Regions from separate parts of the Streptomonospora salina genome, predicted to be linked through region 3. Evidence: riboswitches for the same ligand, from Rfam matches in the RefSeq annotation. Region 3 holds a riboswitch; each other region holds the start of a gene.
The links. A riboswitch is a leader RNA that binds a small molecule or an ion and turns the genes downstream of it on or off. The one in region 3 is predicted to bind cobalamin.
Positions count from the first base shown of each region.

Region 1: another riboswitch for cobalamin. It lies ahead of HNR25_RS22265 (ABC transporter substrate-binding protein); the one in region 3 lies ahead of metE (5-methyltetrahydropteroyltriglutamate--homocysteine S-methyltransferase).
Region 2: another riboswitch for cobalamin. It lies ahead of HNR25_RS19930 (energy-coupling factor ABC transporter permease); the one in region 3 lies ahead of metE (5-methyltetrahydropteroyltriglutamate--homocysteine S-methyltransferase).

Region 1 covers NZ_JACHLY010000001.1:4,928,372-4,933,873, forward strand. The annotation lists gene HNR25_RS22255 (DUF2231 domain-containing protein) at 1-147, shown strand, start outside; gene HNR25_RS22260 (metal-dependent hydrolase family protein) at 238-1,548, opposite strand; cobalamin riboswitch at 1,722-1,915, shown strand; gene HNR25_RS22265 (ABC transporter substrate-binding protein) at 2,185-3,729, shown strand; gene HNR25_RS22270 (ABC transporter permease) at 3,726-4,679, shown strand; gene HNR25_RS22275 (ABC transporter permease subunit) at 4,679-5,502, shown strand, end outside; gene HNR25_RS22280 (ABC transporter ATP-binding protein) at 5,488-5,502, shown strand, end outside.
Region 2 covers NZ_JACHLY010000001.1:4,398,694-4,404,195, reverse strand. The annotation lists gene cobT (nicotinate-nucleotide--dimethylbenzimidazole phosphoribosyltransferase) at 1-128, opposite strand, end outside; gene cobC (Rv2231c family histidinol phosphate aminotransferase CobC) at 241-1,296, opposite strand; gene HNR25_RS19945 (sirohydrochlorin chelatase) at 1,286-2,209, opposite strand; gene HNR25_RS19940 (precorrin-8X methylmutase) at 2,497-3,087, opposite strand; gene HNR25_RS19935 (4Fe-4S binding protein) at 3,124-3,294, opposite strand; cobalamin riboswitch at 3,487-3,693, shown strand; gene HNR25_RS19930 (energy-coupling factor ABC transporter permease) at 3,682-4,467, shown strand; gene HNR25_RS19925 (energy-coupling factor ABC transporter substrate-binding protein) at 4,471-4,848, shown strand; gene cbiQ (cobalt ECF transporter T component CbiQ) at 4,853-5,502, shown strand, end outside.
Region 3 covers NZ_JACHLY010000001.1:348,075-353,576, forward strand. The annotation lists gene HNR25_RS01640 (AfsR/SARP family transcriptional regulator) at 1-1,582, opposite strand, end outside; gene wrbA (NAD(P)H:quinone oxidoreductase) at 1,699-2,331, shown strand; cobalamin riboswitch at 2,555-2,720, shown strand; gene metE (5-methyltetrahydropteroyltriglutamate--homocysteine S-methyltransferase) at 2,894-5,173, shown strand; gene HNR25_RS01655 (PTS transporter subunit EIIC) at 5,326-5,502, opposite strand, start outside.

The sequences.
Region 1 (5,502 bases), 4.6 Mb from region 3:
TTTCTGCTGCGGATTCCCGATCCGGAAGGCGCGGTGCTGCCGACGGGGCTGATGCTTACGGCGCTCAGCACGGCGATTCTCGGGTACGCGGGGTGGCTCGGCGGTGAGCTCTCCTTCAGGCGCATGTTCGGCGTCGACCCGTCGTAGCAGGAGGCGCAGCGGCGGTGCACCGCATCTCGCCCGCATCGGACGATGCGGGGGACGGGAGCCGCACCCGGCCGGCGGAGGATGCTCCGGCTACGCCCCGAGCAGGTTCTTGTGGATGCGCCCGTCCTTGACGATGACAGCCAGGTTAGCCTCCGGCGCGGCCAACAGGTCCAGGTTCCGGGTGGGGTCTCCGTCGACCACCAGCACGTCGGCCCACGCCCCTTCGGCGATACGTCCCAAGGGGGACGCGCAGTCGTCCAACCGGTAAGGGTCGCGCCTGCCCGCAAGCGCGAGGAGGCCGGCGTTTCCGGAGGTGGCCATGGCCAACGCTTCTGCGGCGGTGTATCCGAAGCCGGTGAGACGGGGCAGCATGAGCGCCTGCATGCGGCTTCGGGAGGGGTCGAGCAGCAGGTCGCTGCCGAACGCCGTCTTCACCCCGTACTCGCGAGCCCAGCGGTAGGTCCGTTCCACCCCGTCGCACACGAGCCGGTTCTTCGCGGCCGAGGCCGGGTTCGGGTAGGAATGGTCGCTCTCCACGAACGGTTGCGTGCTCAGCCAGGCGCCGTGCTGCGCCAGTGAGGCGAAGGCGGACTCCTGGGCCAGGTGGCCGTGCTCGATCGAGCGCACCCCTGCCTCGACGGCGCGCTCGATGCCCGCGTCCGCGTAGACGTGCACGGAGACGTAGGTCCCCCAGTCGTCGGCGGCCTCGACGGCGGCACGGAGCTCGTCCGGGGTGTACTGGCACACGTCCACGGGGTCGTAGGCGGAGGCCACCCCGCCTCCCGCCATGACCTTGATCTGGCTGGCGCCCTTCTTGAGCTGCTCGCGCACCGCGGCCAGGACGCGGTCGCGTCCGTCGGCGATGCGGGACATGCCCAGCTCCTCGGCGCGCGAGGGCATCCCGCCCAGGGCGGTCGGAGGCTCGTAGGCGGTGCCGAAGTCGGCGTGGCCGGAGGTCTGGGAGATGCCCGCCTGGCAGGGGTAGATGCGGGGCCCGGGGAAGGCTCCGGAATCCAGCACCCGCTTGAGGTCGACCGTGTCGCCGGACATGTCGCGGACGGTGGTGAAGCCGCGCATGAGCATGGCCCGGGCCTCGGCCAGTCCGTTGTAATAGGCAAGCCCGGCGCCGCCCAGCAGGAGCTGCTCCTGCGTGCTCCCGGCCAGCATGACGTGGGCGTGGGCGTCGATCAGCCCCGGCATCAGCACTCGCGAGGTGCCGTCGGTCCGGGTGCCGTCGACGACCGCGGCCTCGATCCCCGCGGGCGGTTCCTCCGGGGCGAGGAACACCCTGGCGATCCTGCGGTCCTTGAGGAGGACGTGGCCGTGGCGCAGTTCCTGGTCGACGCCGTCGAAGATGCGCACGTTCCGGATGAGGACCGGGTCCGGTGACTGTCCGATCATGTCCGATTCCTAGCCGTGATCGTTCCCGGGTAAACGGAACATCCCGATGGAACCGCGGGCCGCAGGGCTGTTTTCGGCGCTTTCGGGCGGATCCCGTGCGGAGACTGTTGGCGGGACCGTCGCTGCCGCCGGGCCCCGCGCCCGCCGGCGCGGGGACGCATCGGATGCGCGACCGGGATATGTCAGGATTGCGGTCGAACGATCACGACGGCGAACCGAGGAAGGCCGGTGCGAATCCGGCGCGGTACCGCCACTGTGAGCGGCGAGCCGGCCCTGCAAGACGGCCACTGCCCCGTGCGGGGCGGGAAGGCCGGGGTCCCGGCGCAGACCCGCGAGCCAGGAGACTCACGTCGTCGTGCCTCACGAGCCGGGGCGGATCACCCCAGGGAGGACGGGCATCGCCCATGCACGGACACCACGGTCGCCGACGCGTCGCCGCGCGGTCGGCGCCCCTCCGCCTGCGCTGATACCGCCCCGGTCGTATTCCCGCGCCCGCCTGCCGACGGCGGGCCCCGACCGCCCGAGGAAAGGCGACGTGATCCTGCCAGCAGCATGTCCGGCGGTGCGCGGCCACCGCGCCCGCACCGCCCCCGCTTGCGCGCACACACCCTGCGGCGTACCGGAGGTGGCGCCCTCATGCCGATAGAAACGACACGCCGGGCGGCGCTGGGCCTGGGAGCGCTCGGCGCCGGCGCGGTCCTGCTCGGCGGATGCTCCGGTGATCCGGCCCCGGAACGGCCCCGAAGCGGCGGCCGGGTCCGCGCGCTCTTCGCGGGCGGAGGCGCCAACGAGTCGATGGATCCGCACGTCCAGCCGCTGTTCATCGACCAGGCCCGGCACAAGGCGCTGTACGAGAAGCTGACCCAGTTCAACGCCGACATGTCGCCGCGCGGCCAGCTCGCCGAGGACTGGACGGTCGACGAGGGCGGCGCCCGGTGGCGGTTCCGGCTGCGCGCCGCCCGATTCCACGACGGCCGCACGGTGACCGCCGACGACGTGCTGGCCAGCTACGCGCGCATCACGGCCCCCGCCGACACCCCGCGCAACGGCCGCACCCTGCTGGCCCGGGTCGACCTGGGCAACTCCCGAGCGGTGGAGGAGCGCACGGTCGAGCTGCGGCTGACCTCGCCCACCTACGAGCTGCCCGCGCTTCTCGCCGGTACCGGCATGCACATCGTCCCGGCCGACTTCGACGACCGCGACCCCGCCACCGACGCAGTGGGGTCGGGAGCGTTCACTCTCGCCTCCTTCGAGGCCGGCCGGTCGATGCGCGCGGAGCGGTTCGGCGACCACTGGGACGGCGGGGCGCGCATCGGGGAACTGGAGATCCTCTCCGCCGAGTCCGAAGCGCGCGGCAACGCCCTGCTCGGCGGGCAAGGCGAGTACATCCACGACATGTCGGCCACCTTCGCCCGCTCGAACGAGGACAACCCCGATGTCACCGTGGTGCGCACCCCCAACAGCGGGATGGCCGCCATGGCGATGAAGACCGACCGGGCGCCGTTCGACGACCCGCGGGTACGCAAGGCGTTCCGGCTGCTGGTGGACCGCGAGCGCTTGGTGGATGTCGTCTCCGCCGGAACCGCGCGGGTCGGCAACGACGTCTTCGGCAGCGGATACCGGTACTTCGACGACGACCTGCCCCAGCGCGGACGCGACCTGGACCGGGCGCGCCGCCTGCTGCGCGAGGCCGGCGCCCAGGACCTGGAGGTCGCGCTCGACACCTCCGAGGCCGCGCCCGGCTTCGTCGACGCCGCCACCCTCTTCGCCGAACAGGCCGCCGAGGCCGGGGCCACCGTCGACGTGCGCGTGGGCAACCAGGACACCTACTTCAGCGACATCCTGGACCAGGGCGTGTTCGCCTCCTACCGGTCCGGGTCGATGCCCATCCCCAACCACCTCGCGCTGCGCATGGTCAGCGACGCACCCCAGAACGTCACCGGCTGGAAGCGCGCGGGGTTCGACGAAGCGTTCGCCCGGGCCCAGGCCACCGCCGACGAGCAGGAGCGCACCCGCCGCTACCACGAGCTCCAGCAGGAGCTCCACGACGACGGCGGCCTGATCGTGTGGGGCTACACCGAGTGGATCAACGCCACCGCCGCGTCCCTGCGCGGTGTCGAGCGGGACGCGCCGCCCAACACCGCCGACTGGGCGAGGTTCGACCGGGTCTGGTTGGAGTGACGGCACGGGCCGCCCTCGGCCGCCTCGGCGTGGCCGCCGCGCAGCTGCTCGCCCTGTCGGTGCTGGTGTTCACCGCGACCGAGGCGCTGCCCGGCGACGCAGCCGAGGCGGTCCTCGGCGAGGACTACACCCCGCAGCAGGCGGCGGAGATCCGCGCCCGGATGGGCCTGGACGAGCCGCCGACGATCCGGTTCCTCCAGTGGTGGCAGGACCTGCTCACCGGCGACCTCGGAACCTCGCTGATCTCGGGCCGGCCGGTCACCGACCTGGTGGCCCGATCCCTGCCGCCCACCCTCATCCTGGCCGCCGCGACGGTGGCGCTGCTGGTGCCCCTGGCCGCGGCCCTCGGCCTGGCCGCCGGGGCCGGGGAGGGCGGCCGCCTGGACCGGGCCGTGACCACGGCCACCCTTGTGCTGTACTCCATCCCCGACTTCGCGCTGGCGATGCTGCTGGTCCTGGGGCTGTCCCTGCAGGTGCGCCTGCTTCCCGCCACCGCGATGGGCGCCGACGGCTGGCGGCTGCTCACCGACCCGCTACTGCTGGTGCTGCCCGTCGCGGTCCTGCTGTGCCGGGTCGCGGCGCTGCTCGTCCGCCAGGTGCGCGCGGGCACCGCCGATGCCATGCGCAGCGAATACGCCGCCCACGCCCGCCGCCTCGGTGTGGGGCGCCGCCGGCTGCTGCTGCGCCATGTCGCTCCCAACGCCCTCGCCCCCGCATCCGAGGAGCTGGCGCGCGTCGGAGACAACCTGTTCTCGGGAGTGCTGGTCGTGGAGGTCGTGTTCGCGGTCCCCGGAGTCGCGGGGGGAGTCGTCGACGCGGTCGCCATGCGCGACGTTCCCGTGGTCCAGGGGTACGTCTTCGTTCTCGGCGCGGTGACGATCGCCCTCAACCAGGCGGCCGAGCTGGTCTCCCGGCGGCTCGTGCCGCGGATCGAGCAGGTGCGCCGGTGATGCGGCGGCGCGCGGCGCTCCCCCTCGCCATGGTCCTGGTACCCGCTGCGACCGGGCTGGCCGGACCGCTGCTGGCACCGCTGGTCGCGGCCGATCCGGGGCCGCCGTTCGCCGCGCCCGGCGGCGGCTACCCGCTCGGAACCGACCGGCTGGGCCGCGACGTGCTCACCCAGCTGCTGCTGGGCGGCCGCTCGGTCCTGGCCGTGTCGCTGGCCGCGGTCGCGCTCGCCTACGCCGTCGGCGGCGCGATCGGCCTCGCGGCGGCCGCCGCCCGCCGCGGCTGGGCGGACGCGGCGCTGCTGCGCCCGCTCGACGTCGTGATGGGCGTGCCCTCGCTCCTGATGATCAGCGTCGTCGCGGTGTGGTGGTCGTCGCAGGCCGCAGTGATCGCCGCCGTGGTCGCCGTCACCAACGCGCCGGGCGTGGCGCGCCTGGTCCGGGCGGCGGCGCTGGACGCGGTGAGCGCACCGGTGTTCCAGGCCATGCGGCTGCAGGGGGAGAGCCGCGCCCGCCTCTACTTCGGCTACGTCGGCAGGCGCGTTCTGCGTCCCGTCGCCGCCGACACGGGCACCCGGATCACCGCTGCGATCGCGCTGGTCGCATCGGCCAACTTCCTCGGCCTCGGCCCCGGGCCCACGGCACCGGACTGGGCCGTGGCCGTCGCGCACAACCGCACGGGCCTGACCGTGCAGCCGCTCGCCCCGCTGGCGCCGGTGGCGATGCTCGTCTCTTTCACCGTGGGGCTGAACCTGCTGTGGGACCGCGCGATCCGCGCCCGGACGCAGCCGGGACCGAGAAGGGAGTGGACATGGACCGGTCCGAA
Region 2 (5,502 bases), 4.1 Mb from region 3:
CCCGACTCCGGGGCCGATGCGGCCCCGGTGCCGCGGCCGGTTTCGGGCAGGTCGTCGAGCAGTCCGTCGGACGCGGGCTCGGGCCCGGGCTCGTCGTCGGCGCCGCGGCGCCGTTCGTCACCGGTCATGTCGTCCCCCCGGGACGTGCCGGCGGAGCCGTCCGCCGGCGGTCGTCTGCACTGGACACACGCATCGCCATCCTCACAGCGCCGCGGCGGCTCCCGCCGTCCCGCGGCGACCTCATCGCAACTCTGCCAGAGTGCGCGTCAACCGGAGCGACGTCTCCCGATCCCGCACCGCCACGCGCAGCCAGTCGGGCCCCAGCCCGGGGAACGTGTCGCCGCGGCGCACCGCGATCCCCGCATCGCGCAGCCGGTGGCGCAGCGCCTCCCCGCCGGCGGCATGGACCAGGACGAAGGAGGCGGCGGCGCCGGGGGTGACGTGCACCCCGCAGTCGGCCAGGTCGGCGGCGAACTCGGCGCGGCGGCCGGTGAGCCGGTCCGCCCACGCGTCGGCCTCGGCCAGCGCACGCGGTTCGCAGCAGGCGGCGGTGGCCGCCAGCGCCGGCGTGGACACCGACCACAGCGGCTGGGCCCGCGCCAGCGCGTCGGCCGTTGCGGCGTCGGCGAGCGCGTAGCCGGCGCGCAGTCCGGCCAGTCCCCAGGTCTTGGTGAGGCTGCGCAGCACCACCAGCCCGGGCAGGTCGCCCCGGCCGGCCAGCGACTCCGCCTCGCCGGGGACGCAGTCGGCGAACGCTTCGTCGACCACCAGGACGCGGCCCGGCCGGGCCAGGCGCTCCAGAACCGCTGCGGGGTGCAGAACCGACGTGGGATTGGTGGGGTTGCCCACCATGACGAGGTCGGCCTCGGCCGGCACCGCCGCCGGGTCCAGTTCGAATCGCGGCCCTTCCAGCACCACCCGCTCGACCGGGTGATCGGCCGCGCGCAGCGCCGCCTCGGGCTCGGTGAACTGGGGGTGGACCACCACGGCGCGGCGGGGCCGCAGCACCCGCGCCAGAAGCACGAACGCTTCGGCGGCCCCCGCGGTCAGCAGCACCTCGGACGGGTCGCGGCCGTGGCGGCGGGCCACCGCCTCGCGCGCCGGACCCGGGTCGGGGTAGGCGGCGACGTCGCCGAGCGAGGCCGCGATGCGCTCGGCCAGCCACGGCGGCGGTGTGTCCGCGCGCACGTTGACGGCGAAGTCGAGCAGGCCGGAACCGGTCTCGGCGTCGCCGTGGTGGCGCAGATCCGGTCCGCCCGCCCCGACGGCGGTGCGGTCGGGCGTCTCAGTGGCCATGGCCGTGTCCGTGGCCGTGTCCGTGGCCGTGCGCGGGGTCGTCGGGATGGTGGTGGGGTGTCTGGGCGGCGCCGACCTTGTCCTCGAACCCGGGCATGGCGATGCGGTAGACGCAGGTGTCGCAGTTCATGCGGATGTCGCCGGCGCGGGCCTCGTCGTAGCGCTCGGCGATGACGTCGGCCAGCTCGTCGCAGTCGCCGATGACCGGACCGCAGCGGACGTCGAGTTCCGGGTGCTCGCCCGCGAACTCCAGGGTCTGGTCGGCGACGCGGTCGGGCAGGATGCCGGAGAACAGGAAGTAGGGCAGCACGACGATCCGCTCCGCGCCCAGCCGCCGGATGCGCTCCAGCCCTTCGGGGACGCTGGGCCAGGCCAGCGAGATGAAAGCGGGCTCGACGAAGTCGGCGCCGTGCTCGGCCGCGTGGCCCTCCTGCAGCAGCCGCGCCACCTTGCAGACCTCGGCGTTGGCGTCGGGGTCGGTCGAGCCGCGGCCCACCAGCAGCACCGCGGTGCGCGGGCGCTCGCCGGCGGCTGCGCCCGCGTCGCCGTCGAGGACCTCCCCCAGCCGTTCGGCCAGCAGCCGCAGCACCGTGGGGTGGGGGCCGAGCGGGCGGCCGTAGGTGTAGTCGAAAGCGGAGTGGCGCTCCTTCTCACGGGCCAGGGCACCGGGGATGTCGCCCTTGGCGTGGCCGGCGGCCACCAGCATCAGCGGCAGGGCCACCATGCTGCGGTGGCCCTTGGCGTACAGGTCGCCGACGGCGTCGGTGAGCGGGGGCGGCGAGAGCTCGATGAAGCCCCCGGCGACCTCGCGGTCGGGCAGGCGGCGGCCCAGGCGCTCGACGAACGCCTCGAAGTCCGCCACGCCCTTGTCGTCGCGGGTTCCGTGTCCGACCAGCAGCAAAGGCGGTTGCATCCGATTCCTAACCGGTAAATGGGGCGTTTCGGACCGGCGTTCAGGCAGCACGGTCCGACTTCTCGGGTGGGGGGACGGGCCGCGGCGGCGGCCGCGTGCGGGAAAGCTCGGGGCGGGGACGGTGCCCCGGCGCGGTGGAGGCGGCCCCGGCGCGCGCACGCGCGGGTCGCCGCCGCCAGGTCAGCGGTGGCCGGCTCCTCCTCTCCTGTCCGTCGGCGGGGCGTCCGCCCGGTGCGCGGGTGCCCGGCGCCCCTGCGGTGCGCGGCCGCCGCGGGGCGGGGACCCGCTCACTCGGGTACGGGACCGTACAGCAGAGCGTTCAGCGCCGCAGCGGCGACCGCCGACCCGCCCTTCTCCGAGACGTTGCTCACTTGCGGAAGCCCGCTTTCGCGCAGCTCCTGCTTGGATTCGGCAGCACCGACGAAGCCCACCGGAAGGCCGATGACCAGCGCGGGCTCGACCTGGCGGGCGATGATCTCGGTCAGTGCGGTGGGGGCGCAGCCCACCACCCACACGGCGCCGGGGCCGACCTCGGCGTAGGCGCTGCGCACCGCCGCGGCCGAGCGGGTGATTCCGGTGGTGCGGGCGAGCCGCTCGGCACGGGGGTCGGTGATGTGGCACACGCATTCTCGGGCGGTGATGCCCGCGGCGACCATGCCGACGTCGGCCACCACCGGCGCGCCCTCCTCCAGGCGCTGAGCGGCCTCGTCGACGGCGGTGTCGTCGATCACCAGGTCGCTCGCATAGTCCAGGTCGGCGCTGGAGTGGATGATGCGCTCGGCCACGGCGCGGCTCAGCGGCGCCATCCCGCCCACGTCGATCCGGGAGCGCAGGATGGCGAACGATTCCGCTTCGATGGGGTGCACCCGCCGGTCCACAGTCGTTCCTCCCTCGGCTGGTGTCGGTCGGCGCGGTCAGCGCGCCAGCACGGCGATCGCGTCGGCCGGGCACACTTCCACGCACTCCAGGCAGCCCGTGCACGTGTCGCCCAGCACCACCAGAGTCCCGCCCTGCGGCCGCAGCGCGTGCTCCGGACAGGTCAGCAGACAGGCGCCGCAGGCCGTGCACGACGATGTCACAGCCACCGGCGCCGGAACCTCGGCGGGGTCGACCAAGACGCCTCCTCCAGATCGGGCGCCGGCTCTGAGACCAGTGCCACCGCGGCGGGCGCGGCGGCCTCCGGACGCGGCGCCGGCCCAGCGTACACGGGGTTCTCGGGAAGCTTCCCCGGTCAGGGCGCCGAACCCGCCGGTATTGCGAAACCTCCGTCAGCACCGTACGTTCTTTTATGCCGTGGTGTTCGGGAAGTCCGGTTCGAAACCGGCGCGGCCCTCGCCACTGTGAGCGGGAAGCCCGATGCCCCGAACTGCCGCAGGCGCGGCCGTCGGTAGGCCACTGGGGGCAGCGGCGACGCCGTCCCTGGGAAGGCCGGCAAAGGGCGTCGACCCGTCAGCCAGGAGACCGGCCACGGCGTGACGACCGTCCACGAGGTGCTGGAAGTTGGGTCCCCCGACATGCATATCGCTGAAGGATTTCTGCCCTGGCAGCACGCAGCTGCCTGGACCGCCGTCGCGGCCCCGTTCGTCGCGCACGGTGTCCGATCGCTCACCCGCGCCGTACGCGCCGATCCCGACGCCAAGCTGCTGATCGGCGCCGCCGGAGCGTTCAGCTTCGTGCTGTCGGCGCTGAAGATCCCCTCGGTCACCGGCAGCTGCTCCCACCCCACGGGCACCGGCTTAGGCGCGGTCCTGTTCCGCCCGCCGGTCATGGCCGCACTGGGAACGATCACCCTGCTGTTCCAAGCCCTGCTGCTGGCACACGGCGGTCTGACCACGCTCGGCGCCAACGTCTTCTCCATGGCCGTGGTGGGCCCCTGGGTGGCCTACACGGCGTTCAAGCTCGTGCGCTCGGCCACGGCGCGCTTCGGCGCGCAGACCTCGCTGGACATGGCGGTGTTCAGCGCCGCCGCGCTGGGCAGCATGGCCACCTACACCGTCACCAGCGTTCAGCTCGCCCTCGCGTTTCCCGACCCCCAGTCCGGCTTCCTCGGCTCCTTCACCGCCTTCGCCGGCCTCTTCTCGATCACCCAGATCCCGCTCGCCGTGGTGGAGGGCCTGGTCACCGTCGTCATCATGCGGCTGCTGACCACGGTCACCCCCGAGCAGCTGCGCCGCCTGGGCGTACTGCGGAGCCCGGCCGCCGCGGCCCCGGCCTCCGATGGGCAGACCACCGACGTGAGCGAAGAGAAGGCGGGCTGAAACATGCGTCCCAAGACCACGACCACCTGGCTGCTGATCGCCGCGGCCGCGCTGATCGCCGTGCTTCCCCTGATCATCGGATCCGGCAGCCACCTCGACGAACCCTTCGGGGGCGTCGACGCTCAGGCCCCGGAGATGGCGACCGAGACCGATCCCGACTACGAGCCGTGGTTCTCCCCCCTGTACGAGCCGCCCTCCGGTGAGATCGAATCCGGTCTCTTCGCCCTCCAGGCCGCCATCGGCGCGGGATTCATCGGCTACTTCTTCGGGGTCGTCCGCACCCGCAACAAGCTCGGCACGGCCCCGGCCGGAGCGTCCGGATCCGGGAGCCCGAAGGCGGCCGGCTCCGCCGAAGCGGAGACCGGCCCGGCCGAACGGTAGCCGCGTGCTGGCGATCGACGCCGCCGCCTATACCAGCCCTTGGCGGCGGGTCCACCCCGCCGCCAAGGGCGTCTTCTTCGGCGGTCTGCTGGTCTGCGCCTTGGCGCTGCCCACATGGCCCGCGGCTCCGATGGTCGCCGTTGTCGCCCTGGCCGCGGGGTTCGGACCGGCACGGGTGCCGCCGCGCGCCTTCGCTCGCGCTGCCTGGGTCCCGCTGCTGTTCATCCTCACCGGGTCGCTGGCGCTGCTGGTCACGGTCGGCGGCCCGCAGGGGGCGGTGGCACTGGACCCCGCCGGAGCGGCGCGGGCGGCCGAGGTCACCGGGCGGGCCGCGGCGGCGGTGTGCTGCCAGCTCCTGTTCGCCTTCACCACCCCGCTGGCCGACCTGCTGCCGCGGCTGACACGCATCGGCCTGCCCAGCGCGCTGGTCGAGGTGATCGCACTGATCTACCGGATGCTGTTCGTCACCCTGGACAGCGCCCGCCGCATCCAGACCGCCCAGGCCGGGCGGCTCGGCTACGCCGGTCGGCGCGCGTGGATCCGCTCGGTCGGCTCGCTGGGTGCGGCACTGTTCGTCCGCTCGTTCGACCGGGCGCAGCGCATGCAGCGCGGCCTGGAATGCCGCGGCTACACCGGCGAACTGACCGTGCTGGT
Region 3 (5,502 bases):
GTGTCCGCTGCCGGGCCGGGGCGTCGCGGTTTCCGGCGGTGAGGATCCGGAACCGGTCGTCCAGCCGCGCGGCGAGCTCGCGGACTCCCAGCGACCGGACCCGCGTGGCGGCCAGCTCCAGCGCGAGAGGGATCCCGTCAAGGCGCCGGCAGATCGACGCCACTGCCGCGGCGTTGTCCGGATCGAGGGCGAATCCCGGTGCGGCGGCGGCGGTCCGGTCGACGAACAGCCGCACGGCGGGGGTGTGCTCCATGGCGTGCACGTCGGCGTCCGGGTCGGGCAGCTGCAGCGGCGGCACCGGGTACAGCAGTTCTCCGGTGATCCCTAGGGGCTCCTGCGCGGTGGCCAGGATGTGCACGTGGGGCGCCGCGGCCAAGAGGACCTGCGCCAGCTCGGCTGCCGCCTCGACCACGTGTTCGCAGTTGTCGAGGATGAGCAAGGGCCTCTCGGCCTGCAGCGCCGCCGTGAGCCGGTCGAGGGGGCCGGTGTACTCCCGGCCGGCGGCCGCCCCGACGCCGGCGTCCTCGCGGATGCCCAGCGCCGCCAGCACCGCCCCGGCCAGTGCCTGGGCCGTGTCGGTCGGGTGGTGCGCGGCCAGTTCCACGAGCCAGGTGCCGCCGGGGAAGTCTTCGGCCGCTCGGGCGGCCGTCTCGACCGCCAGCCGGGTCTTGCCCACCCCGCCCGGACCGGTGAGGGTGACCAGCCGGCCGGCCGCCAACCGGGTGCGCACGTCGGCGGTGTCGCCGTCGCGCCCCACCAGGCCGCCATCCGCCAGCAGTGGGGCGGGCAGGTTGGTCCGGGGGCGGGCGGCGGCCTGGTGGGGCGGGTCCGGCCGGAGAGCGGGATCCTGCTGCAGGACCGCCTGGTGGAGCCGGACGAGCTCGGGGCCGGGGTCCGCCCCCAGCTCCGTCCGCAGCCGCACGCGCATGCGCTCGTAGCTCGCGAGGGCGTCGCTCTGGCGGCCGGACTGGTACAGGGCGCGGATGTGGGCGCCACGCAGCCGCTCCCGGAGCGGGTGCTGCTCCACCAGCGCGTCGAGTTCGCCGGCCAGTGGCCGGTACTCGCCCAGCTCCAGGCGCGCGTCGGCGAGGTCTTCCAGCGCCGTCGTCCGCTGTTCCTCCAGGCGGGCGATCTCGGTGCGGGCGAACTCCGCGTCGGCGAAGTCGGCGTAGGCCGGGCCGCGGAAGAGCTCCAGGGCGTCGGTGAGCAGGGCGGTCCGGGCGCGGGGGGCGCCGCTGTCGCGCGCTTGGGCGGTGATCCGCGCGAACCGTCCGGCGTCCACGTGCGAGCTCTCGACGCGCAGCAGGTAGCCGGGGGTGCGCCATTCAACCAGGGCCCGGCCGCCCGGTTCGGCGTCCTCCAGGGACCGCCTCAGCTGGGAGACCTTGGCCTGCAGCGCTCCCGCCGGGTTGGCCGGCGGCTCTTCGCCCCACAGGTCGGCGACCAGCCGGTCGGCCGATACGGGCCGGCCCGCGTGCGCGAGGAGGTCGGCCAGCAGGGTCCGCACTTTCACTCCGGGCACCTGGACGGCCGTGCCCTCGTCCGTCCAGACCGCGAGCGGCCCGAGCACCCCGAATCGCATACCGGACACGCTAGGCCATGGCGGCGGGGCAGCCGACCGTAAGCCGACGGGCAGCGTCCGGTAAGCGCGGGCGAGCACGGTGGGACCGCACCGCAACGACGAAAGGAACCGCTCCGATGAACACCCACGACGCCCGGATCGCGATCATCTACTACTCCTCCACCGGCAACATGCACCGCATCGCGGAGGCGTTCGCCGAAGGAGCCGCCGACGCGGGGGCCGAGGTGCGGCTGCGCCGGGTCGCGGAGCTGGCGCCGGCGGAGGCCGTGGACGCCAACCCGGCCTGGCGCGCCCATCTGGACGCCACCGCGCACGTTCCCGAAGCCGGCCACGCCGACCTCACCTGGGCGGACGGCTACGCGTTCGGCACGCCGACCCGCTTCGGCAACATGGCGTCCCAGCTGCGGCAGTTCCTGGACACGACCGCGTCGCTGTGGGAGGCCGGGGAACTCGCCGACAAGCCGGCCACCGGGTTCACGGGGTCCTACGAGCACCACGGCGGTCAGGAGTCCACCCTGCTCTCGCTGTACCACACGATGTACCACTGGGGTGCGCTGGTGCTGCCGACCGGCTACGTCGACTACGACGCCGTCCACGCAGCGGGCGGCAACCCCTACGGGGTCAGCCAGACCGAGGCGCTTGCGGCCGAGGACCCCGCCCACGCCAAGGCGGTGCTGGTGGCCGCCCGCTCCCAGGGCGGGCGGCTGGCCCGGGCGGCTGCGGCGCTGGCCGCCGCGCACGGCCGGTAGCCGCAGGCGGCCCCCGCGCCCGGGCCGCCGCAGCGGGGTGCCCCCGGGGCGCAGAGACCCGTGCGCCCCGCGGGCGTTTCGAGCGATCCGGTGACCGCCGTCACTCCTTCCGGTGATCCGACCGGTGTTGCCTTCGGGCGGTGGAGGGCTAGTCTGGACGTGCTGGTGGTTCGTCCTCCCGCGGAACACGCCTGAGACGGCGGTCCGGGGCGGACGAGGCAAGAGGGAACCCGGTGCGAGTCCGGGACTGCCCCGCAGCGGTGAGCGGGAACGAACGCCGCCCCCGGTTCCCAGGGACCGGGCAGCACTGGACCGAGGAGTCTGGGAAGCAGGCGGCCGGTAGGACGATCCGTCCGACGGACGGAAGGTGCCCGCGAGTCCGAAGACCTGCCACCCGCACGCGCACCTGCCGGTGCGCGTCGGTCCCGAGGTCTCGCGGGAGGACCTGGCGGACGATCGGCCCGCAGGGGCGTCGCACGCGCCGCTGCTCGCTGGTCGGCCTCTGGCCGCCGCAGCCCTCGGAGCCTGCCGTCGAGCTCGCGAGGAGAGAGCGTTGACCAGCATGATCGGATCGACTGTACTGGGCTATCCCCGGATCGGACCCGACCGGGAGCTCAAGCGTGCGCTGGAGAGTTACTGGTCGGGGCGCAGCAGCGAGGCGGAGCTGCGCGAGGAGGCGCGCCGGGTCCGCACGGACACGTGGCGCACGCTCGCCGACGCCGGACTGGACTCGGTACCGGGCAACACGTTCTCGTTCTACGACCAGGTGCTGGACACCGCGGTCACGTTCGGTGCGGTGCCCCCGCGCTTCAGCGGACTGGGGCTGGGCCCCCTGGACACCTACTTCGCCATGGCGCGCGGCGCGGACTCCGCGGTGCCGCTGGAGATGACGAAGTGGTTCGACACGAACTACCACTACCTGGTGCCGGAGATCGGGCCGGACACGCGGTTCCGGCTCGCCGACCGCACCCCCGTCGAGCAGTACCGGGAGGCGCTGGAACTGGGCGTGGCGACCCGTCCGGTGCTGGTGGGGCCGGTGACGTTCCTACTGCTGTCCAAGCCCGCCGAGCAGGCGCCGGAGGGATTCCGGCCGCTGGACCGGCTGGAGGACGTCCTGGACGCCTACGCCGAACTGCTGTCGGAGCTGCGCGACGCCGGTGTGGAGTGGATCCAGCTCGACGAGCCGGCGTTCGCGGCCGACCGCTCGGAATCGGAGCTGGACGCGCTGCGGGCGGCCTACCGCAGGCTCGGCGAGCTGCGGGAGCGCCCGCGCCTCATGGCGGCGGGCTACTTCGGCGATCTCGGTGAAGGGCTCGGCGTGCTCGCCTCTTCGCCCGTCGAGGCGCTGGGGCTGGACCTGGTCGCCGGCCGGTCCGCGCTGGAGAGGCCGGCGGCGCTGTACGGCCTGCGCGACAAGACGCTGGTCGCCGGGCTGGTCGACGGCCGCAACGTCTGGCGCACCGACCTCGATGCGGCCCTGACGACAGCGGCAACGCTGCTGGGCCTGGCCGGTGAGGTGGCGGTGGGCACGTCGTGCTCGCTTCTGCACGTGCCCTACGACGTCGAGGCCGAATCCGGGATCGATCCGCAGGTGAAGTCGTGGCTGGCTTTCGCCCGGCAGAAGGTGGACGAAGTCGTCACCCTGGGCCGGGCGCTGCGCGAGGGCCGCGACGCCGTCGCCGGAGAACTGGCCGCCGCTTCCGCAGCGGTCGCCGACCGGATGCGTGCGGAGGGTGTGCGCAACCACCGCGCGCAGGAGCGGGTGGCGTCGCTGCGGCCGGAGCACGCGCGCCGCACGGACTACGAGGCCCGGCGGCGGGCCCAGGAGGAGTCGCTGCGGCTGCCGCCGCTGCCGACGACGACGATCGGCTCCTTCCCGCAGACGGCCGGGGTCCGCGAGGCCCGCGCCGCGGCGCGCACGGGCGGCATCGACCGGGCGGCCTACATCCGGCGGATGCGGGAGGAGATCGCGGGCGTCGTCGAGCTGCAGGAGCGGCTGGGTCTGGACGTCCTGGTGCACGGCGAGCCCGAGCGCAACGACATGGTGCAGTACTTCTCCGAGCACATGGAGGGTTTCGCCGCCACCGACCAGGGGTGGGTGCAGTCCTACGGTTCCCGGTGCGTGCGCCCGCCGATCCTCTTCGGCGACGTCGCGCGGCCGGAGGCGATCACCGTGGAGTGGGCCGAATACGCCCAAAGCCTGACGGACAAGCCGGTCAAGGGTATGCTCACCGGCCCGGTGACCATTCTGGCGTGGTCGTTCGTGCGCGACGACCAGCCGCTGGCCGATACGGCCGCGCAGGTGGCGCTGGCGATCCGGGACGAGGCCGGTGATCTGGAGGCGGCCGGGATCCGCGTGGTTCAGGTCGACGAACCGGCGCTGCGGGAGCTGCTGCCCCTGCGCGCGGACCACCGCCGGCAGTACCTGGACTGGGCGGTGGAGGCGTTCCGGTTGGCGACTTCCGGGGTCGCCGACTCCACGCAGATCCACACCCACCTGTGCTACTCCGAGTTCGGCGACGTGATCGACGCGATCGTCGCTTTGGACGCCGACGTGACCAGTATCGAGGCGGCGCGCTCCCGTATGGAGGTGCTCGACGACCTGAACGCGGTCGGCTTCGCCCGCGGGGTGGGGCCCGGCGTCTACGACATCCATTCGCCGCGGGTTCCCGAGGCCGAGGAGGTCGCCGATCTCCTGCGCGCCGCGCTGAAGGCCGTTCCTGCGCAGCGGCTGTGGGTCAATCCCGACTGCGGGCTCAAGACCCGCGGCTACGCCGAGGTCGAGTCGGCTCTGCACAGCATGGTCGGCGCGGCGGCAGCGGTGCGCCGCTCCCTGCGCTGATCTGAGCCGCGGGCGGTGCCGACGGAGAGTCGAGACTCCGGCGCCGCCCGCGGCGGCGCCCCCTCCCGGTGCGCCGCATCCGCCGGCGTCCCGGAGCCGGATCGCGCGGCCTCCCGCGCCGGCCCGTGGCGCGGGTGCGGCGGCCGTGCCCGTCAGCCGCCTCCGGAGGTGCGGGTCTGCGCCGGATCGCCGGAGGGGCGGGACGGTGCCGGGGACTCGCCGGGCGGGTCCTGCTCGGGTGCGGCGTCCGGTGCGATGGTCCCGGCCGTGTTGAGTTCGGTTGCGGCCTGGCGGCTCAGGCCGAAGAAGTAGGTCAGCGCGAAGCCGGC